Regions from separate parts of the Arthrobacter sp. NQ4 genome, predicted to be linked through region 3. Evidence: riboswitches for the same ligand, from Rfam matches in the RefSeq annotation. Region 3 holds a riboswitch; each other region holds the start of a gene.
What was found. A riboswitch is a leader RNA that binds a small molecule or an ion and turns the genes downstream of it on or off. The one in region 3 is predicted to bind S-adenosylmethionine.

Region 1: it holds a riboswitch for S-adenosylmethionine, as region 3 does, so the genes downstream of both, PUN51_RS08935 (DUF1737 domain-containing protein) here and PUN51_RS11465 (cobalamin-independent methionine synthase II family protein) in region 3, are expected to answer to the same signal.
Region 2: it holds a riboswitch for S-adenosylmethionine, as region 3 does, so the genes downstream of both, PUN51_RS07300 (bifunctional o-acetylhomoserine/o-acetylserine sulfhydrylase) here and PUN51_RS11465 (cobalamin-independent methionine synthase II family protein) in region 3, are expected to answer to the same signal.

Annotation. Positions count from the first base shown of each region.
Region 1 is NZ_JARETC010000004.1:82,137-92,357, forward strand. It holds gene PUN51_RS08915 (glutamate--cysteine ligase 2) at 1-893, shown strand, start outside; gene PUN51_RS08920 (HNH endonuclease signature motif containing protein) at 982-2,421, opposite strand; gene PUN51_RS08925 (O-succinylhomoserine sulfhydrylase) at 2,486-3,694, opposite strand; gene PUN51_RS08930 (rhodanese-like domain-containing protein) at 3,695-4,105, opposite strand; gene PUN51_RS08935 (DUF1737 domain-containing protein) at 4,102-4,377, opposite strand; SAM riboswitch class IV at 4,391-4,506, opposite strand; gene opgC (OpgC domain-containing protein) at 4,675-7,143, shown strand; gene PUN51_RS08945 (hypothetical protein) at 7,282-7,536, opposite strand; gene PUN51_RS08950 (TetR/AcrR family transcriptional regulator C-terminal domain-containing protein) at 7,759-8,463, shown strand; gene PUN51_RS08955 (pyridoxamine 5'-phosphate oxidase family protein) at 8,501-8,965, opposite strand; gene PUN51_RS08960 (aminodeoxychorismate lyase) at 9,025-9,951, opposite strand; gene cls (cardiolipin synthase) at 10,046-10,221, shown strand, end outside.
Region 2 is NZ_JARETC010000003.1:169,960-180,180, reverse strand. It holds gene hutI (imidazolonepropionase) at 1-415, shown strand, start outside; gene PUN51_RS07320 (DeoR/GlpR family DNA-binding transcription regulator) at 515-1,303, shown strand; gene PUN51_RS07315 (CPBP family intramembrane glutamic endopeptidase) at 1,396-2,175, shown strand; gene PUN51_RS07310 (HNH endonuclease signature motif containing protein) at 2,261-4,006, opposite strand; gene PUN51_RS07305 (VOC family protein) at 4,213-4,851, opposite strand; SAM riboswitch class IV at 5,013-5,127, shown strand; gene PUN51_RS07300 (bifunctional o-acetylhomoserine/o-acetylserine sulfhydrylase) at 5,172-6,494, shown strand; SAM riboswitch class IV at 6,598-6,713, shown strand; gene metX (homoserine O-acetyltransferase MetX) at 6,726-7,841, shown strand; gene PUN51_RS07290 (MFS transporter) at 8,021-9,403, shown strand; gene PUN51_RS07285 (zinc-binding dehydrogenase) at 9,408-10,221, shown strand, end outside.
Region 3 is NZ_JARETC010000005.1:228,277-238,497, reverse strand. It holds gene PUN51_RS11490 (HAD-IIA family hydrolase) at 1-450, opposite strand, end outside; gene PUN51_RS11485 (TrmH family RNA methyltransferase) at 522-1,178, shown strand; gene fbaA (class II fructose-bisphosphate aldolase) at 1,301-2,320, shown strand; gene PUN51_RS11475 (DUF3151 domain-containing protein) at 2,321-2,746, shown strand; gene PUN51_RS11470 (uracil-DNA glycosylase) at 2,817-3,446, opposite strand; gene PUN51_RS11465 (cobalamin-independent methionine synthase II family protein) at 3,658-4,866, opposite strand; SAM riboswitch class I at 4,880-4,984, opposite strand; gene PUN51_RS11460 (M14 family zinc carboxypeptidase) at 5,214-6,278, shown strand; gene PUN51_RS11455 (adenylosuccinate synthase) at 6,513-7,802, shown strand; gene PUN51_RS11450 (YegP family protein) at 7,981-8,352, shown strand; gene PUN51_RS11445 (RNA polymerase sigma factor) at 8,649-9,200, shown strand; gene PUN51_RS11440 (hypothetical protein) at 9,197-10,138, shown strand; gene PUN51_RS11435 (CoA-binding protein) at 10,200-10,221, opposite strand, start outside.

The sequences.
Region 1 (10,221 bases), on a different contig from region 3:
CATCGCCCAGCCACACCACACCCGACCCGCGCTATGCCAGGATGCTGGAGCGCTTCGGCCTCACCGCCCAGGAACAGCTCACCTGCGGTTTCCACGTCCACACCTTCATCGAATCGCCGGAGGAAGGGGTGGCGGTCCTGGACCGCATCCGCGACAAACTGGCTGTCCTCACGGCGCTGAGCGCGAACTCGCCGTTCTGGAACGGCGTCCCCACCGGCTTCGAAAGCTACCGCACCCAGGCCTGGAACCGCTGGCCCACAGCCGGCCCGGCCGGCATCTACGGAACGTACCCTGCCTACCGCCGGGTGGTGACCCGGCTGCTGGACAGCGGCGTCATGCTCGACGAGGGCATGCTCTATTTCGACGCGCGGCTCTCCCGCAACCACCCCACGGTGGAGGTGCGGGTGGCGGACGTATGCCTCCGTGCCGGGGACGCCGCACTCATCGCCGTGCTGGTCCGGGCACTTGTGGAATCCGCCAGCCGGGAGTGGCGGGACGACGTGGACCCTGCGCCCGTTCCCACCGTCCTGCTGCGGATGGCGTCCTGGCAGGCCAGCAGCGCCGGGTTGAGCGGCGAACTGCTGGACTTTGGCAACTTCCGGCCGGCGCCGGCTGCGGATGTGGTGCGTTCCCTGGTGGATTACCTGGCCCCCGTCCTTGACGAACAGGGCGAGCTCGCATTGGCCCGCCAGGGGGTGGAGGACATCATCGCCCGCGGGACAGGGTCCGCTGAACAGCGCCGCGCCCGCGACAAGGCCCTGGCGGGGCAGCCGCCGGAGGACATGGGGTTCGGCGCGGTGGTCCGGCAGGCCGTCCACCTGACCATGCGTGATGCGCTGGACCTTGCGGACGTGGCGGCTACGCCCGAGCTGCTGCGTGTCCGGCAGGCCTGACGGGGCAAGAGCCGCCAGGCGCGCAGACTTGTAGAACCTCAGGTGTCTTGTAGAACGGCAGGTGTAGAGACCCGCAGCGAAGCAGGTGCTAGGTAGCGAGGCGCTGTAGAAGGACCTGTTCCAGCGGGCTTCGTTGTGTTGGCAGGATGCCCTCGGGCCAGTGGGTTGGTTCTGAGTCCTGGTGTTCTGGGTTGTAGTGCCTGCCTGTTGGTGAGGTCCAACCGGGTGGTTCATTCTTGTTGGCCAGGTCCGGTGCCCATTGGCTGTGGTGTTTGAGCCGGTGGTGTTTGGGGCAGAGTTGGGCCAGGTTGCCGACGTTGGTAGCGCCGCCGTGTTGCCAGGCTTGTAGGTGGTCGGTTTCGTTGTCGGGGGTGCGGTTGGCGCAGCCCCGGAAGGTGCACTTGGCATCGCGCATCCTGATCCAGCGTTTGATGGTTTCGGTGAGCCGGTAGTTTTTCCGGCCAATTTCCAGTGGTGCGCCGTCGCGGGGGTCGACCAGGACCCGGTAGAACGATTCCGCCCCGTCGGCGACAAGTTTGCGCGCCATGGACGCCGGGATCGGCCCGAAACCATCCAGTACGGCGGGTTCATCGGTCACGCCGAGGAGGGAGAACACCGGCACCATCACCAGGACGTCGGCCCGCGGCGCAGGGACCTGTCCGGCCTCCATCGGTTTCCCGGTCTGTGTGGTGTGCCCGGCGCCGAGGAGCAGGGAGGCGGCGATGTCGGGGCGGAGCTGGGTGAGGGTGCGCTCTTCGGTGGGACCTTGGAGTCCGCGGGCGGTGGCGGTGGTGCGGTTCCAGATGGCGCAGGCGGTGTCCCCGGGGAGGTAGAGCGAGACCCAGGCCATACCGTCCCGCTCGGGGGTGTATTCCATCCGCCGGTCAGCTACCCCTTTTACATGGCGCTTCTCGATCGATTCCGGGTGATGGCGTTCCCGCCACCCGCGGACCTTGGCTCGGAACCGTGACGGTACGAGGTCACCGGGGGCCGCGCCGCGGGCGGGCTGGGGTGCGGCCGGGTCGAAGAAATGCGCCACCAGCGACGCCGCGCCGTCAGTGGTGAGGCCCTCGGTTTCGTCGGCGACAATCCGGGCGTGCTGCCAGGACATCGCGCCCGCGGCCAGGGCGTTCATGGCGTGCGGCAGGGAGCAGATCCGCCGTGACTGGTCCACCAAAGCGCCCGCTGCCGCGGAGCTGATGGTCACCACCCCGGCGATTTCCTCCACCACCGACATGTCCGCGTAAGTGCGGTCCTGGATCGAGGCGTCCGCTGGGGTCAGGGCGCGCTGGAACTCCACTGCCTCAGCAGCGGCCCGTGCCTGCATCGCAGCGAGCTGCGCCTCCAGCCGAGCCATAAGTTCCAGCCGTTCCAGCCGGATCCCATACCGCCGCTGCAACACATCCACACCGGCACCAGCAGCCGCCGCGGCAGCAAGGAAAGAGTCCTGACGGTTCAGCGAATCAAGGGCGGCAACAGAGGCATCGATCGACGCCAGCACCACCCCGACACCACCGCTGGTTCCCATACCGACATCATCCAACGAGGCACTGACATATGTATTTGGCCAGGCGGACCTGGTCCCGCCCCCGCTAGATCTGCTTCAGCGCCTGTTCCAGGTCGCGGAGGAGGTCTTCCGGGTCCTCGAGCCCCACCGAGAGCCGGACCACGCCGTCGCTCAGGCCGATGGCGGCCCGCCCCTCCGGGCCCATGGCGCGGTGGGTAGTGGTGGCGGGGTGCGTGATCAGGGACTTTGCGTCACCGAGGTTGTTGGAGATATCGATGATCCGCAGCCCGTCCAGCAGTGCGAACGCCGCTTCCTTGCCCGTGCGTCCGCCGGAAGGAGCGAGCTCGAAGGTAAGGACCGTGCCACCTGCACTCATCTGCTTTGCCGCCAGCCCGTACTGCGGGTGCGACTTCAGGAGCGGGTACTTCACCCAGCTCACCGCCGGCTGTTCCTCCAGCCATTCTGCGAGCCGGAGTGCGGTCGCCGAGGAGTGGTTGACGCGCAGGCCCATGGTCTCCAGGCCCTTGGTCAGGACCCAGGCGTTGAAAGCGGAAAGCGCGGGGCCGGTGTGGCGCATCAGCTGCTTCACCGGTCCGTCGATGAATTCCTTGGTGCCCAGGATGGCACCGCCCATCACCCGGCCCTGCCCGTCGATGTGCTTGGTGCCGGAGTAGACGATGACGTCGGCGCCGAGGTCCCCGCAGCGCTGCAGCAGGGGAGTGGCGAACACGTTGTCCGCCACCACGGTGGCCCCGGCCGCATGGGCCAGTTCGCTGACGGCGGCGATGTCCACGATCTCCTGCATGGGGTTCGACGGGGACTCGAAGAAGACGGCGGTGGTGGGCTTGGACAGGGCTTCGCGCCACTGGTCAAGGTCCGGGCCGTCCACGAAGACCGTCTCCACACCCCAACGGGGCAGGATCTCGTTCAGGATCACAAAGCACGAACCAAACAGTGACCGGGCGGCCACCACCCGGTCCCCCGCAGCCAGCAGGGCACCCAGCGAGGTGAACACGGCGGACATGCCCGACGCCGTCGCGAAGCATGCTTCGGTGCCTTCGAGCAGCCTGAGCCGTTCCTGGAAGGTGGCCACGGACGGGTTGCCGTAGCGGGAGTAGACAAAGCGCTCGTCCTCGCCGGTGAAGGCCCGTTCAGCTGCCGCGGCGGACTCGTAGACGAACCCTGAATTCAGGAAGATGGCCTCGGACGTTTCCTGGAAGTTGGAGCGGTCCAGGCCTCCGCGGACTGCCTGGGTGTCGGGGTTCCAGCCGGGGGCGTCTGGGTTGAAGGTCACTTAGTTCTTTCCGAGGTTGGTGGGGAGGCCGCGGTTCTTCCAGCCATTGACGGTCCGCTCGCCGTAGCGGTCGGGCTCGCCTTCGAAGCCCTCCAGCACGCTGTAGGCGGTGAAGCCGGCCTGGGTGGCGGCAGTCGCGGCCGCGATGGACCGCTGGCCGGACCGGCACAGGAACAGCAGTTCCGCGTGGGGATCCTCCGGCGCCTGCTCCTGGAGGTCCTTGACGAAGTCCGGGTTGGGGATGCCGCCGGGGAAGGTCCACTGGATGAACAGGGGATCGTTGTCCGTGGCCTTGGTGTCCGGGATGCCGATGTGGGCCCATTCGCCCTCGGTGCGGACATCCACCAGGATGGCGCCCTGCTCCAGCTTGGCCCAGGCTTCCTGCGGCGTCAGGTCTCCCGCGTAGCTCATGCGTGGCCCTCGCCGTCGAACTCGCCCTCAAATTCGGCATCGAGCTGGTCCACGGCGGTGGCCACGGCGGCGTCGGCGGAAGCGATCGCGGCCGGAAGGACGATTGCCTGCGCCACGATGACGGTGGTGCCGTTGAAGGTTGCCGCCGGGCTGCCGTGCAGGACGTAGCCATCGGCGAGTGCAGCGGAGATCCGCTCACAGAATTCACGGTTGTCCGCGCCCGTAATCAGGCGGTAGGACAGTCTTTCGTCAGGGGCGGGTGCGTCGGACACGACGGATCTCCTTCTCTCACGCTTGCAGCTCGAATCGGTCGATATGCCGAGTATTCACCTGAGGCACCCCGCCGCGAAAGGGAGGGTTGCCGACCGGCAAGTCAGGGCTTGGCGCCGGTACTCATTACTCCCCAAAAACGTAACACCTGCCGCGCCCGGCCGCATCGCCGCCGTCGTCATGTTCCGTAATTGAGCCGTCCGCGTCACGGCACGGGTTATGCCCATGGGCCGATAAAGTTCTTACCGGGGGCGCCGCCCCGTATCCAGAGCAATGAGTACCGGGGGGTCCTTGTCAGCATGCGGGCACACGTATCGCACCACCACGCCGCCATCCCGCGGAACCGTCCGCGTTCCATCGCAGCCTTTTTCGCCGCGGTGTTCATCGTCCTACTGGCCCTGGTGGTCCCGGCAGGCCCGGCACACGCGGCGCCTGCTCCACCGGACAAGGGCAAGCCGTGGCTGGGGGCGGTCCTCGAGTGGGGTGAGGATACGGCCGCGGGCTTCAGCGACAGGCTGGGCGCCGGCCCCGCCGTCTTCGGCCACGACATCACCATTCCGTACCGCGAATCGGAGCGGAATGACATCGACGGCTTCCTGCAGCAAACTGCAGCCAAAGGCGCCCACGCCCTGCTCACGGTGAAGCCGTCGGTGCCCCTGGACCAGCTCGGCCCCGCGGAGGCGGAAGCGTTCGCAGCCCAGGTCCGCGACCTGACATCGGGGTTCAAGGGCCAACTGCTGGTCCGGTTCGCCCCCGATATGAATGCCAGCTGGGTGGCCTGGGGCCAGCAGCCGGCCACGTACCGGCAGGCTTTCCAGGCCGTGGCGGCAGCCTTCAAGAAGGACGACGGCGGCCGGGCCGCCATGGTGTGGGCGCCTTACCTGGGCAAGGACTACCCCTTTGAACGGAACCGGAATGCCCCGGAGCCGGGAAGCGACGGGTTTTCCCTCCTGGATACGAACGGGGACGGGACCTGGAACGGAAGCGACAGCGCCTATGCCCCCTACTACCCGGGCGATGACGCCGTGGACTGGGTGGGCCTGACCGCCTATCACGACGACACTGCCGGCGGGGCCGCCGTCAACACGACGCCGCGTCCGGGCGAACTCCAGGAGATGCTGACGGCCTCCGGCGGCGAAAACTTCTACGGCACCTACGTGGAGGGACGCAAAAAGCCTTTCCTCCTCCAGACTTCGGCCTTCTACAGCCCTGCGTCCGGTGGGGCGCCCGAGGCGGACATCAAGACGGGCTGGTGGGACCAGGTGGTGGCCACTGCCACGTCACCCGCTTTCGCCGGGACGGCCGCCGTGGTGTGGGACGAACGGACCAGCACGCGGGATACCGGCGTGGCAAGCATCAGCTGGCTGCTCACGGGAAGCCCGGATATTGCCAAGGCCGCCCTGGACAGGCTGAAGGCATCGCCGATGGTCACCGGCCCTGTCACGGATGTGGCGTCCACAGGCACCTACGTGCGGGCCAACACGCTTTCCGGCGCCGCCCCCTGGACCGTTGGTGCCGCCATGGTCATCCTCCTGGTGGCCCTGTGGCAGGTTCCCCGCCGGATCAACACCGCCACGTCCTGGAGCTACCAGGACCCTTCCACCAGGGATTCGCGGGTGGACCTGCTGCGCGGACTGGCCATTGTCTTTGTGGTGGTCAACCACCTGGGCATGGCCTCACTGTTCCAGCTGCTCACCCAGGAGGCGGTGGGCTTCGTGTCAGGCGCGGAGCTGTTCGTCCTGTTCTCCGGCCTGGTGGTGGGCATGGTGTACGGGCCCAAGGCCAAGGAGGACTTCGGCCGGGTGGTGGACCTGACGTCCCGCCGGGCCGGGAAGCTCTACGTGACCGCCCTGGCCGTGCTGATCGGCGTCTTCCTTCTTTCCCTGCTCCCGTTCTTCCACACTGAGGCCCTGACCACGTTCGTGGACCAGGGGACCGGCGGCGCAGGACACGGCGGCGCCGGCCGGACCTACGACCTCTACGCCGGCATGTCGTCGCTGTTCCAGTTCCCCGTGCCGCCGCAGGTGCTGCCGGCCATCGTGCTGCTGCAGTTCGGTCCCTGGCAGTTCAACGTCATGGGCCTGTACGTGGTGCTCCTGCTGGCCAGCCCGCTGATCCTTGCGGCGCTGAACCGCGGCAAGGCCGTCTGGGTATTGCTGGCGACGCTCGCCGTGTACGCGGTAGGCGCCGTGACCCGGTTCAGGATCCTGCCATCCCAGTTTGAGGACTCGTTTCCCCTGCTGGTGTGGCAGGTGCTTTTCGTCCTCGGCCTGGTTGTTGGCTACTACCGCCGCAGCATCGTTGCGTGGTTGTCGGCGCACACGTGGGTGGTGGCGGCCTGCACTGCGGCAGCGTTTGCGCTGGCCTTCCTGTCCTGGGGGAATCCGTACCTGGCCAACAACTACGACGTCCGCTTGGCGCTCATGCCGGACGCCTCCTACCGCGCCATGTATGACGCACTCTTCGGCCGGACCTACCTGGCGCCCGGCCGGCTGTTCAACGTCCTGGTCCTGGTGGTAGCCGCCTACGCGTTCCTCAGCGCTTACTGGAAACCGGTGGAGCGTGCCCTGGGCTGGTTCCTGATTCCGCTGGGCCGCGCCACGCTGTATGTCTTCATCATGCATGTGGTGCTGATCGCCGTCGTCACAAACATCCCGGCGCTCCAGCAGCAGAGCATCTTCCTCAACACCGCGGCCTACGCCGTGGTCCTGGGCCTGTTGTGGGTGATGGTCCGCACCAGGTTCCTTTTCCGGATCGTTCCCACCTAGGGATTCCCGCCTGGGGGACGGCCCCTTTGCCTGGTTCCAGGGTGCATCCGGGCATGAAAATGCTGCGGCACAAAAGTGCCACAGCATGTCATCATGCGCCGCTGGTTACCCTGCGGCCCGTTGGCAGCCCGGGGGGCCTTAAACAAGCCGCGGGTAGCTGCTGAGGATGTAGTCCGCAGCGGCCGGCCCCTTCATGCGCAGTCCGTTGCGGCGAACCGAGACTTTGTGTTTCATGGCAGCCCAGAAACTGGACTCGGTGCCGGTGGGCTGCTCGTTGACGAAGCACCAGCTGGTGTACAGCCCGTAGAGGCGGTCGCGGTCCAGGCTGGATTCCGAGGCATTGTCTGCGTAGGTGGCTTCGTGGAGGAAAAGATCAAACTGCGAATTGGCCATGAGGCGTCCCTTCGCTCGGTGCGTGGTGCCGCCGGTAGGCTCCAGCGGCGAACCTCGATGCCCTGCACAAGGTGGCAAAGGATTGTGTAGCCGCTTTCCTTGAGAGGTCCCGAAAAGCTCAAGAGGTCATCTTGTCTACGATGTAGACTTTACCTGTAGACCAGATATGAGGCAACCGTCCCAGTTACTTCGGGACGAGGGCCGCCAGTGAGGACCTTTGTGATGACTTCCGCCAACACTTCCCAGCCCGGGCAGGCCAAAACGAGGCTGAGCAGGGACATTGTGCTGGCCAAGGCCCTGGAGTTGGTGGACGCCGAAAGCCTGGAGGCCCTGACCATGCGCCGGCTGGGGCAGGAACTCGGCCGGGATCCGATGAGCCTCTACCGCTACGCCGAGAACCGCGCCGCACTGCTGGACGGGGTTACCGAGCTGGTACTCAACCAGCTAAGCATCCATCCATCGGACCCGGACTGGAAAGCCCAGTTGCGGAAGATCGCCCACAGCTTGCGGGCGCTCGCCCTGCAGCATCCCAATGTGGTTCCCCTGTTGGTCACGCGGCCCCTTTCCACGCCCCTGGGCCTTCGCCCCCTGGGCACGCTGCGGCCGCTGGAACAGATCCTGTCCCTGCTGGGCTCGGCAGGATTCGCGCCGGCCGATGCCCTCCACGTCTACCGCGCCTACTACGGCTTCCTCTACGGGCACATCCTGAACGAGCTGCAGGAGTACGTGGTGGATCCGGAAGAGAACGAGGTGCTGTTGCGCCTGGGGCTCCACCGTTTGCCGGCGAAGGAATTCCCCAAGCTGCGTGCCCTTGCTCCCGCCCTGGCAGAGTACGACGGCGAGGCGGAACTTGACCAGGGACTTGGCATCCTGCTGTCGGGGCTGGAAGCACAGCTGTCACGGCAGGCGGCAGGCCCCGCCGCCTGACCCCGGGGCCTGCTGACGGCGGATTGCCCGGGCGGCGCTATTCGAAGGACGCGCGGCGCCGGTCCTGCAGGCGGGTGTTCCAGATGTCCGGCCGGTTCACGCGGAACCGGCGCCCCGTCAGTGCTTTGGCGTTCAGCCGCACGTAGTGGGCCTTTTCGCCCGGCTGCCACGGTTCCAGGCCGAGTGCGTCCACCGCATCCTTAACGCCCTGGTCCTCGATGATTTCCGTTTCGCCGCGAACCACTACGCTCCAGGCCTGTTCCGAGGCGGGGTCGTAGCCGTCTATTTCCAGTGCTGCCGGCCGTTCCATCCTGGCGCCCCAAAGCTTTGACCCGGGTGCGGTGCGGAAGACGATGCTGCGCAGGTGGACGGCGTAGTTCACGGGGAAGATCTCGGGATGCTCGTCCACCACGATGGCCAGCCTGCCCACCGCGTCATTGTCGAGGAGTTCCCAGCAGTCGTCGAAGGACAGGTTTTCAATCGGCAGGTTTCGCGAGTCCATGGTCCACACCTTACGGGTGATGCGGGAGTGGGAAAAGGGATTGCGCCGCTTGTTGCGGCCTAGTGGATGCCGGCGAAAAGTTCGCTCAACTCGGCGGTCAGTTCCTTCTGGACGGACGGGGTGCCGATTTCCTTGCCGTCGATCCGGTTTACGGGCGCCAGCAGGCGGACGCTGGAGATCAGCCAGACCGCATCCGCGTCCATGAGGTCCCGGGGCTCCAGGGGACCGTAGCCCAGTTCCCACCCCGCCGCCTTGGCGGCCGCGAAGAGGGCGCCCTGGGAGGTGCCGGCCAGGATGCCGCTGTCCAGCTGGGGCGTGATGAGGCGCTTCACTGTTGTGCCGTCGTCGGACTTCTCCACATGCGCAAGCAGCACGGTGGACGTGGGGCCTTCCAGCACGCGGCCATCGGAGGACAGGAAGATGACGTCGTCGGCACCCTGTTTGTGGGCATGGCGCAGCGCTGCCATGTTGACGGCGTAGGAAAGGGTTTTGGCGCCGAGGAGCAGCCAGGGGGCCCGTTCGGCAACATCACTGTCGTAGCCCCGGTCAAGGAGGATGACGTCGATGCCCGTTTCGCGCTGCCTGCGGCCGGCAGCGCCGGCCGGCGACGCCTGCACCCAGGCCGTGGGCGCCTCGCCTTCAACGCCGCGGGTGACCACCAGTTTGACCACCAGCTCATCGGCGGCGGGGTCTGCCGGCGGGTTCTCGGACCGGTGCCGGGCCACCGCAGCCGCAATAACGCGCCGCCATGCCTCCTGGTCCGGGATGGCCAGGTCCAGTGCTGCGGCGGAGCCCCCAAGCCGGTCCAGGTGCGCCTGCATCTTCCGCACCGTTCCACCCACGGCCAGCATGGTTTCGAAGACGCCGTCGCCGCGTGTGACCCCCAGATCCGTGACCAGCAGCTGGGGTATGGTGGCATCGGCCACCCTGCCGTCGGGGTAAGCAGGATCGAGGAAGGCAAGAACCACGGGGGCTGGAGAGGTCATGGCACCAGCTTAGTGCTGTACCGCGGATAAGCTGGGCAGAGTGCACCGGCCGGAAGCCGTCCTCCGGGGCCCAATCTCCCCGGGGGTTTTAAACGTGTTGTGGCCTTTTTCGCTTGCCGGCACCGCGCCCACATGGGTGGTGGTGCTCCTGGGCTTCGCCGACCTGGCCATCAGGGTCCTGGCGCTGGGCATCATTCCCGGCAACCGGCGCCCCACCACCGCCATGGCCTGGCTGCTGGGTATCTTCTTCATTCCGTTCGTGGGCATCGT
Region 2 (10,221 bases), on a different contig from region 3:
GACGGGGGAGCGGGGCACTGTAGCCACCTGCCTTCCTGCCTGCGACCTGTCCACCCGCCAGCCGTTGGCCCCCGCCCGCGAACTCCTCGACGCCGGTGTGCAGGTGGCCTTGGCATCCAATTGCAACCCGGGCACGTCGTACACCAGTTCCATGGCTTTCTGCGTGACGACGGCCGTGCTCCAGATGCGCCTCAGCGTGCACGAGGCTGTCCGTGCCGCCACCTACGGCGGGGCGCTGGCGTTGCACAAGGAAGCCGGGCGGGATGCCGACGGCGAACGCGCCGTGGGGTCCATCGCCGTCGGACACCGCGCCGACCTGCACCTGCTGAACGCGCCGTCTGCTACGCACCTCGCTTACCGGCCGGGGATGCCGCTGACGTACGCTGTGTGGCGGGCCGGAACCCGGCAACGGTAATCAAAGGCACCATTTTGATTGTTCCTGATTTTTTCCCTAGGGTTATAATCAGGAAACGTCATCAGGAGTGGTGGCTGATGTATCGAAAGGCCCGCTTGTATGACGCGTACCGACCGGCTGACGGCGATTCTTGACCTGCTGGCCAAGACCGGGCAGGTGGAGGTTGACGAGATCGTCAGCACCCTCAACGTTTCCCCTGCCACAGCCCGGCGCGACCTGGACAGCCTTGCCAAGCGCCGCCTGTTGACGCGGACCCGCGGCGGCGCCACCACGGGCGCCCTCGCGTACGACCTGCCCGGACGTTACAACCGCGACGACCATGCCGAAGCCAAGGAACAGATCGCGCAGTGCGCCTCTGCCTTGATCCGGCCGGGTGCGGTGATCGGTCTCTGCGGTGGCACCACCAGCACCGCCCTTGCGCAGATCCTGGCCACCCGCGAGGACCTGAACGCACCCTCCAACCAGCCGACGCTGACAGTGGTGACCAATGCCATCAACATCGCCGGCCAGCTGGCGGTGCGGCCCAACATCAAGGTGATGGTGACCGGCGGCATCCTGAACCCACGCTCGTATGAACTCGTGGGCCCTTACACGGACATCATCATGCAGAAGGTGGTGCTGGACATCGCCTTCATCGGTGTCAACGGCATCGATCCGGAGGTGGGACCCACCAACACGGGGGAGGGGGAAGCCTCTGTCAACGCCTTGCTGGCTTCCCGCGCAAGGGTGTCCTACGTCCTGGCTGATTCCTCCAAAGTTGGCGTGCGGGCTTTTGCCACCATGGATGGCTATGACTTCACCCGGCTGATCACCGATTCCGGCATTTCTGCGCGCGACAAGGCAGCGTTCGAAGCCAACGGCACGGAAGTGATCGTCGCACCCGCCTAAACCCCTTGGGCGGTGCGCGGCCCGCGTGCCGTGCTGTCCAACATCTGCCGCTCCATCAGGCCGGATCCAGAAACTGAAGGCAAGATGGGAACATGCTGGTTCCCTCCCGCCGTCGACTGCGGCTCGAAGTCTGGATCGTCCTGGGCCTGTCCCTGGGCCAGTCCGCTGTCTACTCCGTGGTGCAGCTGCTCGACAAGATGACCCGCGCCCCGCTGGCCGAGGGCACCTCCACCCTGAACCGGTCGCAGAGCACCCGCGAGTACTTCGACCTCACCTACCAGCTGCTGGATATCATCTTTGCGCTGGTTCCAGTACTGCTGGTTCTCTACTTCCTCACCGACCAGCGGCAGGCTTCGCCCGGCAACGCACGCAACTCCGGTTCGGCATTCCAAAAGCTCGGATTCAACTTCGCCCGGCCCGGGAGGGACCTCCTGCAGGGCGTCGGGCTCGCCGCGCTGATTGGCATACCGTCCCTGGGGCTTTACGCGGCCGGCCGGGCCCTCGGCATCACCACCGCCATCATTCCCAGCGCACTGGACTCGTATTGGTGGACTGTTCCGGTCCTGATCCTGTCGGCGATGCGCCACGCGGTGCTCGAGGAAGTCATTGTGGTGGGCTACCTCCTGGACCGCTTCGGCAAGTTCGGCTGGAGCACGCCCCTCGCCATCGCCGTCAGCTCGCTGCTGCGTGGCAGCTACCACCTCTACCAGGGCTTCGGTCCCTTCATTGGAAACGCGGTGATGGGGGTGGTCTTCGCCTGGCTCTACACCCGTACCAAGCGCGTCATGCCATTGGTCATCGCCCACGCGCTGCTGGACATTGTGGCATTCGTCGGCTTCAGCCTCTTCGGTAAGGCCGTGGGGCTGGGATAGCGCCGCCGAGGCCTGGCAGTGGGACTTAGGGGCTACCTGAGCGGCACAAGTGCTGTGTCCCCGCAATGCCCAACACCACCCACATTCACATGCCCAGCAGCAGCTGCCAGTCCGCCTGCGGGTCAGCGGGCAGCTCGAAAAACTTTGCATGGAACTCATCCCACAAGGGATCAGTGGGGCAAAGCTCGCTGGGGTCCACCATGTTCTCACCTGGCGGTTCTTCGACAGGCGGATCAGGCCACACCGGCATCCCCGCAAGGAACTCTTGCCACAACGGATCCTCCGATAGGTGCGGCCCGCGCCATGGTGGCGCCGTAGTCAGCGGAACGGTGTCACTAAGCCGGGCAGTGTCATCAAGTCCAGCCATGGATCCGGGCCGAGCTGATGCTTCGACGGGCGCCGCAACAGCATCGACCGGCAAGCTTCCCGATGGCCACTGGGCCGGTTCGGGGTCGGGGTGTTCTGGGTTGTAGTGCCTGCCTGTGGGTGAGGTCCAGCCGGGTGGTTCATTCTTGTTGGCCGGATCTGGCGTCCATCTGGTGTGGTGTTTGAGCCGGTGGTGTTTGGGGCAGAGTTGGGCCAGGTTGCTGACGTTGGTGGTGCCGCCGTGTTGCCACGCTTGTAGGTGGTCGGTTTCGTTGTCGGGGGTGCGGTTGGTGCAGCCGGGGAATGTGCATTTGGTGTCGCGCATCCTGATCCAGCGTTTGATGGCCTCGGTGAGCCGGTAGTTTTTCCGGCCGATCTCCAGTGGTGCCCCGTCGCGGGGGTCGATCAGGACCCGGTAGAACGATTCCGCCCCGTCGGCGACAAGTTTCCGTGCCATGGACGCCGGGATTGGTCCGAAGCCGTCCAGTAAGGCGGGTTCGTCGGTGGCTCCGAGGAGGGCGAACACGGGCACGGTGACCAGGACATCGGCCCGCGGCGCAGGGACCTTCCCGACCCCGGTGACACCCTCCGTGCCCTGAATGCCGAGGCCGGGACCGTCTTCCTCGGCGTGGCCGGCGCCGAGGAGCAGCGATGCTGCGATGTCGGGGCGGAGTTGGGTAAGGGTGCGGGGTTCGTCTGGTCCCTGGAGGCCGCGGGCGGTCGCGGTGGTCCGGTTCCAGATAGCGCACGCGGTGTCCCCGGGCAAGTAGAGGGAGATCCAGGCCATACCGTCCTTGTCCGGGGTGTATTCCATCCGCCGGTCAGCCACACCCTTTACATGGCGCTTCTCGATCGAGTCGGGGTGGTGGCGTTCCCGCCAACCACGCACCTTCGCCCGGAACCGGGACGGAACAAGCTCGCCGGGGGCCGCGCCGCGGGCGGGCTGGGGTGCAGCCGGGTCGAAGAAGTGCGCCACCAACGCCAGGGCGCCCTCGGTGGTGAGGCCTTCAGTCTCATCGGCGACAATCCGGGCGTGCTGCCAGGACATGTCCCCGGCGGACAGTGCATCGAACACCAGCGGCAGGGAGCAGATCCGGCGTGAGTGCTCCACCAAAGCGCCCGCGGCCGCCGAGCTGATGGTCAGCACCCCGGCGATCTCCTCCACCACCGACATGTCCGCGTAAGTGCGGTCCTGGACAGTGGCGTCCGGCGGCGTCATCGCCTGCTGGAAGGCAACGGCTTCGGCAGTATCCAGCGCCTTCATCGCGGCGAGCTGCGCCTCCAGCCGGGCCGCAACCTCCAGCCGTTCCAGCCGGATCTCATACCGCCGTTGAAGCACGTCAACACGGGAACCAATGCCGGCGCCGGCAGCCAGGGAAGTATCTTCGAAATCCAGCGCATCGATGGCAGCAACAGAGGCACGAACACCCTCCAAAACCACCTCAACACCACCGCTGATTCCCATGCCCACATCATCCAACGAGGCACTGACATCCAAAGTGTGCACGGTTCATGCTGGCGTCCTTCATAGCGGCGCAGGGGGCAGCTTCTTAAATTAATTCGGCCGCCATTGGGTGGTGACGCCGTTGTCACCACCCAATGGCGGCCGAAGTTTGCCCGGGCACAACCCGGGGACCTCCCCGAAGTGATCCGGGGAGGAACGGGGGAGGGTCAGATGGTGACGGCTCCGTTGGCGGTTTCAAAGGTGACCGAGAGGATGCCCGGGGTTCCGTGCGGGGCGACCCACTCCACCGCAACGTCCTCGAGCGGCTTCTCCACCGGCTCACCCAGCCACTCGGTGACGCGCGAGGCGGAACCGGCGATGGTCAGGCAGCTCATCTTGAGGTTGCTCTCGTACGCGTGGGACGGGTGGAGCGAGGGATCGCCCTCCCACTTGAGCATGTACGGCACCTGGGGATCGGCGATGAGGCCCAGGATGCCAATCTGCTTCCAGACCAGTTCGCGGCCGTCCGGGAACTTGCGGTTGCCGTTCACGGCGGCGCGGCCCAGGCGTTCCTCGAAGGGGGCGAGGTCGTCCACTTCGACGCACCAGCCCATCCAGCCGCCACCAGCAGCGGAGCGGGCACGTACTGCCTGTCCGAACGGTGCCTTGTCCGATGCCGGGTGGTCCAGGACCTCAACGACTTCGAGGTACTTGTGGCCGGCGAGCGGGATGATCATATTCCGGGTTCCGAAGCGGGGGTGTACGCCACCCTTCACTGCCTCAACGCCGAGGGCAGTTGCAATACGTTCGGTAGTGGCCGCGAGGCCATCGTGTTCACAGGCGTAAGAGACGTGATCCATGCGCATGCGAACATCTTGGCACTTTGTGATCAGGCTCTCAGCTAAGGGCACCCTTACTAGTATTTGTGGCGCCCGGCGCCCCCGTTATTCGGCCGAGACAGTGGCCGGAAGACCATGTTCGTCACAATGCTGTCCACGGCAACCGTCCGGTTCCTAGACTGGGCCCAGGTCATGAGTGCCAGCGCCAAGCCCCGGCTCGCTGGCCGGCAACCCTCCATCCGCGGTGGGGTGCCCCGGGTGAAGACCTGGCTCCCCGGCAACAGCCGGGAGCAAGCGCGGCCCGTACTGCCGGTGAGCATGCCGGGCCCATGTCAAAGGAGATTTGGATGTCCAACGGATGGTCCTTCGAAACCCGCCAGATCCACGCAGGCCAGGCGGCGGACAGCGCCACGGGGGCCCGCGCCCTGCCTATCTACCAGACCACGTCATTCGTGTTTCCCAGCGCTGAAAGCGCCGCCAACCGTTTTGCCCTGGCTGAACTTGCGCCCATCTATACCCGCATCGGCAATCCCACCCAGGATGCCGTCGAGCAACGGATTGCCAGCCTCGAAGGAGGCCTGGCCGCGCTGCTGCTGAGCTCCGGGCAGGCCGCCGAAACCTTCGCTGTCCTGAACATCGCCGAGGCAGGCGACCACATCGTGGCCAGCCCCAGCCTTTACGGCGGAACCTACAACCTGTTTGCGCACACGCTGAAGAAGTTCGGCATCTCGGTGACCTTCGTGGCCGATCCGGACAACCTGGACCAGTGGCGCGATGCCGTGCAGCCCAACACCAAGCTCTTCTTCGGTGAAGTGGTGTCCAACCCGCGCCAGGATGTCCTGGACATCGAAGGCATCTCCGAGGTGGCCCACCAGGCCGGCGTGCCCCTCATTGTGGACAACACCTTGTCCACGCCGTACCTGATCCGCCCACTGGAGTGGGGAGCGGACATTGTCCTGCACTCGGCCACCAAGTACCTGGGTGGCCACGGCTCGGCCATTGCCGGAGTCATCGTCGATTCCGGCAAGTTCGATTTCGGCAAGGATCCGGAACGGTTCCCCGGCTTCAACACCCCGGACCCCACCTACAACGGCCTGGTCTACGCCCGCGATCTCGGTGAAGGCGGCGCACTCGGCGCCAACCTCTCCTACATTCTCAAGGCCCGTGTGCAGTTGCTGCGCGACCTCGGCTCAGCCGTCTCGCCCTTCAACGCGTTCCTGATTTCCCAGGGCCTGGAGACGTTGAGCCTGCGGGTGGAGCGCCACGTTGCGAACGCCACGGAAGTGGCGCGTTGGCTGGAGGCAAGGGACGACGTCGAATCCGTCGCCTACGCGGGGCTGCCCTCCAGCCCCTGGTACGAGCGTGGCCGCAAGTACGGACCCAAGGGGACGGGCGCCGTCGTGGCCTTCAATCTGGCCGGCGGGGCAGAGGCGGGCAAGCGCTTCGTCGACGCCCTGGAGCTGCATTCCCACGTGGCCAATATCGGCGACGTCCGCTCCCTGGTCATCCACCCCGCGTCCACCACGCACAGCCAGCTCTCGCCGGAGCAGCAGGTTGTGGCCGGCGTGCACCCGGGCCTGGTCCGGCTTTCCGTTGGCCTGGAGCACATCGACGACATCCTGGCCGACCTGGAGGCAGGCTTCCGGGCAGCCAAGGGCGCCGACGCGTAGCCCCAAACGCGAGCGTCGCAGCATGTGCCGGCCGGCAAACCGGGAAGTCACAACCAGTCATACTCTTGGCCTGGAGTGGGGGGTGTTTCGTACACTCGAACCAGGTCATGAGTGCCAGTGACAGCCCCGGCTTGCTGGCCGGCAACCCTCCATCCGCGGTGGGGTGCCCCGGGTGAGGACCTGGCCTGCCGGTCAGACGACGGCAGGCAAGCGCGTAGAAGAGGTCTTGCCATGACGGTTACCGTCGCCCGAACCACCATCCCCGAACACGGAATCGTGCGTTACGCCTCCATCGGGGGTCTGGAACTCGAAGCCGGGGGATACCTCCCGGACGTCACCCTGGCCTACGAAACCTGGGGGACGCTCAATGCGGACGCCAGCAACGCCATCCTGATCGAGCATGCGCTGACCGGCAGCACCCACGTGACCCGCGGCGACACCGACGAAGAAGGTTGGTGGGAACAGCTGGCCGGCCCCGGCGCTCCCGTGGACACGGACCGCTTCTTCGTGGTGTCCATCAATATCGTTGGCGGCTGCTACGGATCCACCGGCCCGTCATCACCCGCGCCGGACGGAAATCCCTGGGGCTCCAGGTTTCCCCTCGTCACGCTGCGCGACAGTACGGTTGCCGAGGCAAGGCTCGCGGACCAGCTGGGCATCAAGAGCTGGTTCGCCGTCCTCGGCGGATCCATGGGGGGCGCCCGCGCCCTGGAATGGGCGGTGACGTACCCGGAAAGGGTGCAGCGCTGCGCCGTGATCTCCGTGGGAGCCGCCAGCACGGCCGAACAGATTGCCTTCGCGCAGGCCCAGACGCTGGCCATCCGGCAAGACCCCAATTTCAACGGCGGGGACTACTACGGCGGTCCGTGCCCGGAAGATGGGCTGGCACTGGCCCGGCGCATCGCCCACATCACCTACCGGTCGGCTGCCGAACTGGAAGGCCGCTTCGGCCGGGCACCCCAGGCGCCCGAGTCGCCCCTGCAGGGGGAAGTTCTTGCCTCCCGCGGCCGCTACCAGGTGGAAAGCTACCTGGACCACCAGGGCAACAAGCTGGTGAAGCGCTTCGATGCCAACAGCTATATCGCCCTGACCGAGGCACTGATGAGCCACGATGTGTGCCGGGGACGGGGAACCTTGACCGAAACCCTCGCCGCCTCCACGGCACGGTTCTTCGTGGCCGCCGTCGACTCGGACCGGCTCTATTTTCCGTCGCAGTCCCACGAACTGGCCCAGGCGCTGCCCGGGGACGTGGACGTCCATGTCATCCAGGCACCGATCGGGCACGACGGGTTCCTCACCGAGATCGGGCAGTTGGGCGGCCGGCTGCGGAGCAGCTTCCTGGTCTAGGCGCCGCCTGGCGCACAGCCCTTAATGTGCATTCCTGCAGATGCGTTCTGCACTAATCGGCGTTGAGGTTGCGCCGCAGGCAGACCATACTCATCGAATCCGGCTTTCGTGGTGTGCATCACACCCGTCTGCCATTGACTGGTCCCCGTGGTGTCGACGACGACGCCGAAGGAGTTCGCATGAGTACGGAAAGCTCCGCCGCAAGGCGCACAGAGGAAACCGACGTCAAGGCCTCAGGCCTTAAGAAAGTGGTGACGGCCTCCATGGCCGGCACGGTCGTGGAATGGTACGAGTTCTTCCTCTACGCATCGGCCGCCACCCTGGTGTTCGGGAAGGCCTTCTTCCCCAACGCCGGCACGGAACTGGACGGCATCATCGCCGCCTTCCTCACCTATGCCGTCGGTTTCGTCGCACGCCCCATCGGCGGAATCGTCTTTGGCCACTTCGGCGATAAGTTCGGCCGCAAGCAGCTGCTGCAACTGAGCATCATCCTGGTGGGGGTCTCCACCTTCCTCATGGGCTGCCTGCCCACCTTCGGACAGATCGGCTACTGGGCGCCCGCGCTGCTGGTATTCCTGCGGTTCGCCCAGGGCTTCGCCGTGGGCGGGGAATGGGGCGGCGCCGTGCTCCTCGTGGCAGAGCACAGCCCCAGCAAGTCACGCGGCTTCTGGGCCAGCTGGCCGCAATCGGCAGTGCCGCTGGGCAACCTGCTGGCCACGGCCGTGCTGTTCGTCCTCTCCTCCACGCTGACCCAGGACGCGTTCCTGGGCTGGGGCTGGCGCGTGGCGTTCTGGCTCTCCGCAGTGATCGTCATCATCGGTTACTACATCCGCACCAAGGTCAACGACGCCCCCATCTTCCTGGAGGCCCGCAAAGAGGTGGACGCGGGCCACAAGGGCTACGGCGTGGCCGAGGTGTTCCGGCGCTACCCGCGCGGCGTCTTCACCGCCATGGGCCTGCGCTTCGCGGAAAACATCCTCTACTACCTGGTGGTCACGTTCTCCATCACCTACCTGAAGACGGTGGTGCAGGCTGACACCACGCGGATCCTGCTGCTGCTGCTCCTTGCGCACACCGTCCACTTCGCCGTCGTGCCCATGGTGGGCAAGCTGTCGGACCGCTTCGGCCGCAAGCCCGTCTACATGGCCGGCGCCATCATGGGTGCCACCTGGGGCTTCTTCGCCTTCCCCATGATGGACACCAAGAACGATGTCATCATCCTGGCGGCCATCATGATCGGCCTGGTGTTCCACGCCTTCATGTATGCCGGGCAGCCCGCCATCATGGCGGAAATGTTCCCCACCCGGATGCGGTATTCCGGCGTCTCGCTCGGCTACCAGGTGACGTCCATCGTGGCGGGCTCACTGGCGCCGATCATCGCCGCGTCCCTGCTGGGTACCTACAAGTCCTCCGTCCCGGTGGCGGTGTACCTGCTCATCGCGTGTGCCATCACCGCCGTCGCGGTCTTCTTCCTGAAGGAAACCCGGGGCATCTCGCTGCACGACGTTGACGCGGCCGACGCCAAGGGCACGGCAGACCTGCTCGCTGCCAGCAAGAAGTAGGGCCATGAAAGCCGCCGTCCTCTACTCCACCGTTCCCGCCCCGGCCCAGGGAAAACAGAGCTACGCCGAGTCCAGGCCCCTGCTGGTGCAGGAGCTGGAGCGGCCGGAGCCGCGCGCCGGTGAGCTCGGAGTTTCCATCACCTACTCGAGCCTGTGCCATTCGGACCTGTCCGTCGTGGACGGTTCACGCGTCCGGCCCCTTCCCATGGCCCTGGGACACGAGGCCGTGGGGCGGGTGGTGTCCGTGGGCGACGGCGTCTCCGACGTATCCGTGGGGGACCATGTGGTTCTGGTGTTCGTGCCCAGCTGCGGCCAGTGCCGGGCCTGCCTGTCCGGCAGGCCCGCGCTCTGCCACCGGGCAGCTGAGGTGAATGGATCCGGAGACCTGCTCCATGGTCCGGCACTGTTGCGGACGCCGGCGGGGGAGCGGATCAACCACCACCTGGGCGTTTCCGCCTTCGCTGACTACGCGGTGGTTGCGCGGGAATCAGTGGTGGTGATTGACGACGACGTCCCGGACACCGTGGCGGCGATGTTTGGTTGCGCCGTGCTCACCGGAATGGGAGCGGTGTTCAACACCGCCGCAGTCGGCCCCGGCCAGTCCGTGGCAGTGTTCGGCCTGGGGGCGGTGGGCCTGTCCGCCGTGATGGCGGCCCGCCTGGCAGGGGCCACGAGCGTCATCGCCATCGACCCCAACCAGGGGAAGCACCAGCTGGCCCGCGACGCCGGGGCCACCGCGGTAGGGACGCCGGAGGACGCAGGGCGGCTGATTGAGGAAGCAGCCGGCGACGGCGTCGACGTCGCCATTGAAGCGGTGG
Region 3 (10,221 bases):
TGCCTCAAAAGAGTACGTGCGCGTCTCGCCGAGGACCACGAAGTCCGGGCTCTGGTCGGTGAGGATGAAGCCAGCCTCGTGCAGCGCCGTCGTCAGCCCTGCTTCGCCGATGGTGTAGGCGCGGTTGCCCGATTCCGACCCGCCGGCAGACACCTGGTCCTTCAGGAACTGGGCGGTGGCCAGGGCGGAGGTCCAAATGTTCTCCTCGGGGATCTCCAGCCCGGAAGCGCGCAGGCGTGCGGCGAGGTCGCGGGGCGTGAAGATGGAGTTGTTGGTCAGCACGAGGAAGCGCTTTGAGGTGTCCACCCAGCGCTGGATCAGCTCAGCCGCCCCGGGGATGGGCTGGTTTTCATGGACCAGGACGCCGTCCATGTCCGTCAGCCAGCACTCAATCTCCTGGCCGCTCCGGTATACCGCCGGGTTGCCTGCTACCTGGTCCTCGTCTGCCATGCCCTGCCTCCGCCTGTGATGATTGCCCGAAGAGTCCAGTCTAGTGTTGAAGGGTGAACCAAACGCCCGGCATGACAGACGAACCCGACCACCAGCCCGGGGAGGCCGGACCCGCAAAGGCGGAGGTCGGCCTCGGGCCCTGGGAAGGGGAACTGCCGGAAGGCGACCACTGGGACCCTGACCTGCTGGCGGACGGCGACCGGCGCAACGTCCTGGACAAATACCGCTACTGGAAGCACGAGGCGATCGTCGCGGAGCTGGACTCCCGGCGGCACAACTTCCACGTGGCCATTGAAAACTGGCAGCACGACCTGAACATCGGCACCGTGGTGCGCACCGCCAACGCCTTCCTCGCCAAGGAAGTACACATCATCGGCCGACGGCGGTGGAACCGGCGCGGCGCCATGGTCACCGACCGCTACCAGCACGTCCGCCACCACCCCACCGTGGAGGACTTCGTCCAGTGGGCGCAGGGGGAGGGGCTGGCGATCATCGGGATCGACATCTTCCCGGACTCGGTGCCCCTGGAGACGTATGAACTGCCGCGCGACTGCGTGCTGGTATTCGGGCAGGAGGGCCCGGGCCTGACTCCGGAAGTGCACCAGGCGGCCGCCGCCACCCTGTCCATCGAGCAGTTCGGCTCCACCCGGTCCATCAACGCCGCCTCCGCCGCGGCTATTGCCATGCACGCCTGGATCCGGCGGCACGTCTTCAACCAGCACGTGTGAGTATTACCGACCGGTGACCCGAAACACCCTGCCAGCCCGGGAATGGCTAGGATGGTGCCAAGCCGTAAGCGGTCTATTTGAGGGTCATCCACCCACAGACGAAACTCAGCAGAGGAGCCAGCATGCCCATTGCAACCCCAGAGATCTACGCCGAGATGATCGACCGCGCGAAGGCGGGCGGATTCGCCTTCCCCGCCGTCAACGTCACGTCCTCGCAGACGCTGAACGCGGCACTGCGTGGCTTCGCCGAGGCAGAGTCCGACGGCATCGTGCAGGTTTCCACCGGCGGTGCCGCCTACTGGTCAGGTGCCTCCACCAAGGACATGGTGGCCGGTTCCCTGGGCTTTGCTGCCTTCGCCCGCGAGGTGGCCAAGAACTACGGTGTCAACATCGCCCTGCACACGGACCACTGCCCCAAGGACAAGCTGGACGGCTTTGTCCTGCCGCTGCTGGAAGCGTCCGAGGCTGAAGTCAAGGCCGGCCGCAACCCGCTGTTCAACTCCCACATGTGGGACGGCTCCGCAGAGACCCTGCAGGAGAACCTGAAGATCGCCCGCGACCTGCTGGCCCGCACCGCGGCAGCCAAGATGATCCTCGAGGTGGAGATCGGCACCGTCGGCGGCGAGGAAGACGGCGTGGAGAACGCCATCAACGACAAGCTCTACACCACGGTCGAGGACGCCCTGGCCACCATCGACGCCCTCGGCGCTGGTGAAAACGGCCGCTACATCACCGCCCTGACCTTCGGCAACGTGCACGGCGTCTACAAGCCCGGCGGCGTCAAGCTGCGCCCGGAGATCCTCAAGGACATCCAGGCCCAGGTGGGTGCCAGGATCGGCAAGGACAACCCGTTCGACCTCGTGTTCCACGGCGGCTCCGGCTCCTCCGACCAGGAGATCGCCGACGCCGTTTCCTACGGCGTGATCAAGATGAACATCGACACCGACACCCAGTACGCCTACACGCGTCCGGTGGCTGACCACATGTTCAAGAACTACGACGGCGTCCTGAAGGTTGACGGCGAAGTGGGCAACAAGAAGACCTACGACCCCCGCGTCTGGGGCGCCTCCGCCGAAGCCGGCCTGGCAGCCCGCGTGGTGGAAGCCACCAAGCAGCTCGGTTCGGCCGGAAAGACCTTCTAGATGTCGGACGAGTTCCGCCGGAACCTGATGGGGCCGGAGCCCACGCTCCTGCCTGCCGAAACCGAGGTGCACGGGCAGTTGGAGGCCGGCCACGAGGCATTGGACCTGGTGGCCAAGCACCCCACGTCCTCGCTGCTCTGGGCTGTGCTCGCCGAAGAAGCATGGGCGGAGGGCCGGATCATCGATTCCTACGCCTACTCCCGCGTCGGCTACCACCGCGGCCTGGACTCGCTGCGCCGCAACGGCTGGCGCGGCGTCGGGCCCATCCCGTGGGAGCACGAGCCCAACCGCGGATTCCTGCGGGCCCTCTATTCCCTGGGCAGGGCTTCCTCCGCCATCGGCGAGGCTGACGAGCCGGAGCGGATCGAAAAGTTCCTCAACGACTCGGACCCCACGGCGAAGGCAGCGATCGAGGGCAAGTTTTAGTCCTTTGCGCTTAAACACCGACGGCGGGGGGTTCCCTTTCCTGGAAAGTTAACCACCCGCCGTCGGTCGCTTAAGGCTTGGCGATGCCGGTGCGTGCCATGGCGTCGGCGTAGGCCGCGCGCATGTCCTCGAGGTACTCCTCCTGGCGAGCGGGGGAACCGGCGAAGGCGCGGCCGCTCAGGGAGCGCACCTTGTAGGTCTTCAGGCCACGGCGCCACAGCAGCGGAACTTCGGTCTTCAGGAGTGCGTTGGCCAACCGGTTGGCTTCGGTTCCGTGCGCCACGATGACGGAGGCACGGGGCACCAGGGCCAGGAACTTCAGCAGCGGCTTCAGGCCTGCCTGGATCTGGTCGGGAGTGAACTTGCCGTTGGGCTCACCGGGAACGTGCCAGGGGTGGACGTTCCACGGCATCACGAACTCGGGGCGCAGGCCCAGCTTCCACTGCAGTCCCAGCATGCGGGTCGCGGCGTCCTGGTCCCCGGCCGTGATGAACCCGGACGGGTCCGCCTCGCCAATGTTGGAGAACAGGCTGATGATGCGGCATTCCTCCACGTCGTGCATGGGATCCACATAAGGGACCACGGTTCCGGGCTTGGTCTCCCGCAGGGAATCGCAGAGCTCGTTAACGGCAGCAACGCTGGGGTCGTAGCGGCGGCTCATGAGCTGTTCGTGGAATGTTTCGGGTGCCAGGGCTGTCATGAAGTGCTGGTTCTCCTGCGGGGATTGGCGTTGCTGCCGCCACGGAAACGGGCACGCGGGGGCGCGACACATCAGCGGCGGTTGATTGGGGTGGGCCGATTCCTGGTCGGCCTTACCCAGTTTAGCAAGCCCCGGGAAACGAAACGCCGGTCCCGTGCACCTGACTCAGCCAGGGCACGGAACCGGCGGGTTCCCGCGTCGCCTCTTGCAGCTACCAGAGGCGGCTGGTGGCCCGGCGGGCGCCCTCGCCGAGGGCCTCCAGCTTGGCGAAGGCGATCTGCGGGTGGACCCGGCCGCCCAGGCCGCAGTCGGTGGAGGCGATGACATTCTCACGGCCCACGACGTCGGCAAAGCGGACAATGCGGTCTGCCACCAAGTCCGGGTGTTCCACCACGTTGGTGGCGTGCGAGACGATGCCCGGGATGATCACCTTGCCCTCGGGGAGCTTGGTGTCCTCCCATACCCGCCATTCGTGTTCGTGGCGGACGTTGGCGGCCTCGAAGGAGTAGGCGCCGGCGTTCACCTGCAGCACCGATCCGATGATGTCGGCGAAGGGGATGTCGGTGGTGTGCGGACCGTGCCAGGAACCCCAGCAGACGTGCAGCCGGATCTGTTCCTGGGGCAGGTCGCGGAGGGCCCAGTTGGTGGCCTCGACGCGCAGCTGGATGAACTTCAGGTAGTCCTCCAGGCTGGGCTCGGGATTGATCTGGTCCCAGCTCTCGGCCAGGGACGGATCATCGAGCTGCACGGTGAGGCCGGCATCGATGATCGCCTTGTATTCCTCCCGCATGGCATCGGCGCAGGCGTAGACAAGTTCCTCATCAGACTTGTAGTACTCGTTGGCCACGCGGGCGCAGGAGCCGGGAGAGAGGGACGCTACGAAGCCGTCCGACAACCCGGCCGCTGCGAGGCCGGTCTTCAGGTTCCTGATGTCCGATGCCACCAGGTCCTGGCCCGTGTAGGTCAGGGGTCCGGCGATCTTGGGCTGGGTCACGCTCTTGCGGTGGGACAGGATGCCCGAGGAGGGGTCGTTGTAGGCCTCGTTGAACGCCTGCCGGTCGCGCCGGTCAGGGAATGAGGTCAGGACAATGTTGCCGGGCGAGGAGCGGTGCACCTGGGCATCGGCCCAGCGGTCCACGTTGGTTGGCTCCAGGCCGCCCAGCCGTGCAAAGGAGTAGTTCCACCAGGCACCGTAGTCCACGGAGCTGGACATCGTGTGCCCGTATTCGCCGTCGTTGGGGATATCGATGCCGAGGTCCTTCTGCCGCTGGACCACCTCCACCACGGAGGCCTCCAGAAGTTCCAGGAATTCAGGGGTGACGCCGTCGGTTTCCTTGGCGGCGTTGGCCGCGATGAGTTCCGGGGTGCGGGGCAAGGATCCCGCGTGGGTGACGCGGATGTGGTCGGTGTTCAGGGACATGCTGGAATCTTCCTTTCCATCGGTCCTGGCAGTAGCACCTTCGGCCGGCAGGAATCCTGCTGGACCGTGGTTGCTGCGGCGTCATCGAGCCAGGTCTCTCGGCCGCTCCGGATGGTTCACTCTCACATAAATCCAGATGCCTGCCCCGGGGCAAGTCTGCTCCGCTTTATGTCGCGACGGGCTGCCCGGCGGCTTTCCTGCCGTTTCCCAGCGGGCAGCAGCATACTTACAGCTTTTGTTCAGGTTATTGACAGGTTTCGTTAAGCTTGGTTGGCTGAGGTCACATGCCGCCGCCGCGACGAAGCTGGCTAACGGCACCCCGATGCACTCGAAAGAGGTAACGCACTGTGAAGAAACCCCTGGCAAATTTCAGGACCCTCGCCGTCTCCGGAGCCCTGGCGCTGGCCGTCGTAGCAGGACCTGCCCCGCTGGCACACGCTGTGGGCGAAGGCCCCACCTACGACGGCAACGGCCAGATCACCACGTCCAAGCTCGCCACGTACGAACAGATGGTCTCGTTCCTGAAGGACCAGGATGCCCGCCAGCCGGCAATGGAGCTGGAGGTCATCGGGCAGACGGTCAAGGGGCGCGACATCCACTTGGTCAAGTACATTTCGGACCCCGCCAAGCCCACCATCCTGTACCTGACCCAGCAGCACGGCAACGAGCAGCTCACCACCGAGGGCGCCATGGAGTTCATCAAGCACCTGGGGACCGGCAAATCCGCGGACATCCTCAAAGGCGTGAACATCCTGGTGGTGCCCATGCTCAATGCGGACGGCGCCATGGGCGACGTGAACTTCTCCCTGGACAATTACCTCGCAAAGGGGGACCGGCACCTCACCCGCTACAACGCCGAGGGTGTGGACCTGAACCGCGACCACGTGGCCAAGGTCCAGCCGGAGACCCAGGCGCTGCACAACAACGTCATGCGCAAATACCGGATCGACTACATGATCGACCTGCACCACCAGGGCACCCGGGCGGAGCGTGACGGCAAGCTGGTATCCGGCTCCATCCTGTACCCCACCACCCCCAACGCCGACCCCGCCGTCGTCGAAAAATCCAAGCAGCTCGGCGCGGTGGTCTTCAACAACGTCGACTCCACCGGCTGGGGACACCTGGGCAAGTACCAGGGCGGCAGTGCCGAAACCATCAGCCGCAACGGCATCTCCGTGGAGTACGGCATCGCCACCCTGCTCTTCGAGATGCGCGGCATGTCGGACCACTATTTGGACGGCTATGCACTCGGACAGCGCAGCAACGGCTACCTGATCAAGCAGACCGTCACCACGCTGACCTCCACGGCCGCGGCCATCGCGGACGGGTCCATTGCCGACGCCGACACCTCCTTCTGGAACACGCTCGCCGAACAGACGTCCCGGCCCGCCGGGGAGGCGGAGGACGAATAGGCGGCACCGGCCGCCGCGGCCTTTTGGCAGAAAGGACCGCGGCGGGCCACAACAGTGGACAAAGTGCCCCATCGGCTAAACTTGGGTGGTAAGAGCCCCGGAACTCTTGCTTCGCTGCGCCGTGCTGCGGCTGTGCGAAGGCCGGTATGTTCGGGGCATTCTCATGAACGGCGCTGCATGGGCCCGCCACCTGGTGGCCGGCCCGGGCAGTCCGAACGAATGGGGGAGGATCCCATGCCAGCAATTGTGATCGTAGGAGCCCAGTGGGGCGACGAAGGAAAAGGCAAGGCCACCGACCTGCTGGGCGGCCGTGTTGACTACGTCGTCAAGCCCAACGGCGGCAACAACGCCGGGCACACCGTCGTCGTAGGCGGTGAAAAGTACGAACTCAAGCTGCTGCCGGCAGGCATTCTCAGCCCCAACGCCGTTCCCATCATCGGCAACGGCTGCGTGGTGAACCTGGAGGCCCTCTTCCAGGAAATCGACGGACTCCAGGCGCGCGGCGCCGACACCTCAAAACTGCGGGTCTCCGCCAACGCCCACCTGGTGGCCCCGTACCACCAGGTGCTGGACAAGGTGACCGAACGCTTCCTCGGCAGCCGCGCCATCGGCACCACCGGCCGCGGCATCGGCCCCGCCTACATGGACAAGGTGGCCCGGCTGGGCATCCGCGTCCAGGACGTCTTCGACGAATCGATCCTGCGCCAGAAGGTGGAAGGCTCGCTGCGCCAGAAGAACGAACTCCTGGTCAAGGTCTACAACCGCCGCAGCGTTGTGGTGGACGAGATCGTGGAGTACTTCCTGTCCTTCGCCGAGCGGCTCCGCCCGCTGGTCATCGACAGCACCCTGGTCCTGAACTCGGCGCTGGACGAGGGCAAGGTAGTCCTGATGGAGGGCGGCCAGGCAACGTTCCTGGACGTGGACCACGGCACCTACCCGTTCGTGACCTCCTCCAACCCCACCGCCGGCGGCGCCTCGGTGGGTTCCGGCATCGGCCCCACCCGGATTTCGCGTTCCATCGGCATCATCAAGGCCTACACCACCCGCGTTGGTGCCGGCCCGTTCCCCACCGAACTTTTCGATGAGATGGGCATGTACCTGCAGAAGACCGGCGGCGAATTCGGCGTCAACACCGGCCGCCCGCGCCGCTGCGGCTGGTACGACGCCGTCCTGGCGCGGCACGCTTCCCGCGTGAACGGTTTCACGGACTACTTCGTCACCAAGCTGGACGTCCTGACCGGCATCGAGCAGATCCCGGTGTGCGTGGCCTACGAGGTCGACGGTGTCCGGCATGACGAGATGCCCATGACGCAGACCGAGTTCCACCACGCCAAACCGATCTTCGAGTACTTCGATGGCTGGACCGAGGACATCACGGGAGCCCGGACGCTGGCGGACCTGCCAGAGAATGCCCGCAACTATGTGCTGGCCCTGGAGAAGCTCTCCGGAACCCGGTTCTCGGCCATCGGCGTTGGCCCGGACCGCGACCAGACCATCGTGGTGAACGACCTCATCAACGACTGACGCGCCCTCCCGGAGCAGGCATGACGACGGCGGCAGGCCACCTTTCGCAGGTGGCCTGCCGCTTCTCTTTTGGTGGCGGACAGCGAATTTACACAGGCTTAACGCGCACGGTCTTGTGAGGTTTCCGGTGCCGCGGCCAGACTCGTCTGTACAACCTGGTGCCCAAGGAAGGATCGTCATGGCCGGAAGATTTGAAGCATTCGTCGACGCTGATTCGTTTTTCCGGTTCCGTCTCCTGGCTCCGGACGGGGCCGTTATCGCCGTCTCCGGCCCCTTCGAGGACAAGGCCGCTGTGGCGGCAGGGATCGCCGCGGTGCGTGAATGTGCCGGCACGGGCCTGGTCACCGACCTGTGTCCCGCCGGAACCGTAGCCCGTCCCGCGGCTGAACCCGCTGCGGCTGCTGCCGCTGTTCCGGCCGGGCTGCCCGCCGCCGTCGTGCCCGTGTGCGGAGAGGAACGCGCGCCCGCCACGCGGCACGCTTTTGCGCTGGCCAATGCGCCGCGCCGGCATGCCACGGCACGCCGGTGGACCAGGGCAGCAGCCCGCTGACAGGCGGGGAAGGAAATTCTCAGAAGTTTTTTTGAAAGCGCGTAACCCTTTGGGGTGCCCCGGCGATTACCCCTATGAAGTGCCGGTCTGGAACCTGTCCCCCATCACGTTCCAGGCCGGCTCTTTTGTCTTTCCGCAAGGGTGGCTGCACCCGCCTGGCCCGGCACCGGCCCTGTTGCCGGCGCCGTGGCGGTTCCGGCGGGGGTGGTTACCTGAGGGTAAAGTAAGGGCAGCGTTCCGGATGTACTGAGCGCCCGCCTTGCCAACACCCTTCTTTGACGGAAAGCACTACGTCAGTGACCGATGCACAGACAGACGAGGCTCCGGACCAGCCGCTTTCCGGGACTGCCGCCTTCAGCCTTGTCTACAAGACCTACGCATCACAGGTGCTGGGCTACCTCACAGCCCGGGGAGTCGAGGATCCGGAGGCCGCCATGCAGGAAGTGTTCCTTTCCGTGCTGCCCCGCCTCCACACCGTGCACGGCGGCGAATCCGGCCTGCGGACTTTTATCTTCTCCGTTGCCCACGCCCGCATGGTGGATGACCACCGGCGGCAAAGCCGGAGCCCGGTCAAGCTGCCCTTCGAGCCCGAGCTCGACCAGCGCGTGGACACCTCAGCGGAAAAGGAAGCCCTGCAGCGCATTTCGCCCCAGGAGGTCCTGACGCTGCTGGACGGTCTGCCGCAGGACCAGCGGGACGTCCTGTCGCTGCGCCTGGTGGGAGGCCTCACAGTGGAACAGACGGCTGAGACCATGGAAAAGAGCGCCGGTTCGGTGAAGCAGCTTCAGCGGCGCGCATTGTTGAAACTCCGGGAACTCGCCGCAGTGAAGGAGTACCTCGCGCCATGACACCCGCCCCGGAAAACCGCGCCGCCCTTGTTGATGACATGCTGCTGGACGCCGGCTGCCAGCTGGATGCGGACCTTCGCAACGCCCTGCTGTCGCTGGGCACCCTGGCTTCGCTGCCCGCGCCGGAACCCAGCGGTGAGCTTGCCGCACTGCTCACGGCAGGGGAACCGGGCGGGGAAGCAGCTGAACAGGCAGCTGAAGAGGTGCCGGAACAGCCCGGTGTACAGGCCACTGGACAGCCCGATGCGCTGCCTGGGGACGAACTGGCGCGCCGCCGCCGCCGGCGGCACCGCCCCACCGCGCTGGGCCTGGTGCTGGTGGCCGGGATGGGGCTGGGCGCTGGCGGGGTAGCCGCCAGCTCCAGCACTTCCGGAACCAGTCCAGTGGAGCACCTGCTGGAGGATTGGGCGCCCTGGAACGGTACAGCGGGGGAACCGTCCGCCGCCGGTTACAGCTACCGGGGCCCCCAGGTGGCTTCCGACGGGGACCTTGCCGCTGCCGGCTCACCTGCACCCGGTGAGTCCGCCGATGCCGCAAATCTTGCCTCCAGCCTCCTTCGGGATCCTGCCGGCTCCTCCCGCCACACAGGACGGGCGCACACCGGGTTCCCGCCGTGCGTCGGCCCGGTCAAACACGAGGCCGGCGCCGAAGCGTGCACGCCCGCGGCTCCCGGGACTTCTTTGCAGGGCAATGGACTTGGCAGGGGCAAGGAGAATCCCGGCGCCGCGACGGACGGGATGCCGGCAGGGCAAGGGGCTCCCGGGCCGGCGAAGGCCGGACTCCCGGCGGCCAACACCGGGCCGTCAGCCGGGGATGCAGCCGCCGAGGCACAAAAGGCGGCGGGCTCCGCGGCCAACGCGATGCCGGGGCAGGGCCAAACAAGCTCCCAGGCGGCAGGACAGGGAGCCGGGCCCAAGCCCACGTCTCCGGCGAAATAGCCGAAACACAGCAACAGCGGGCCCGTCGGACGGACCCGCTGTCGCCTCATGCAGTGCCCGGTCAGGCCATGACCTGGCGCTTG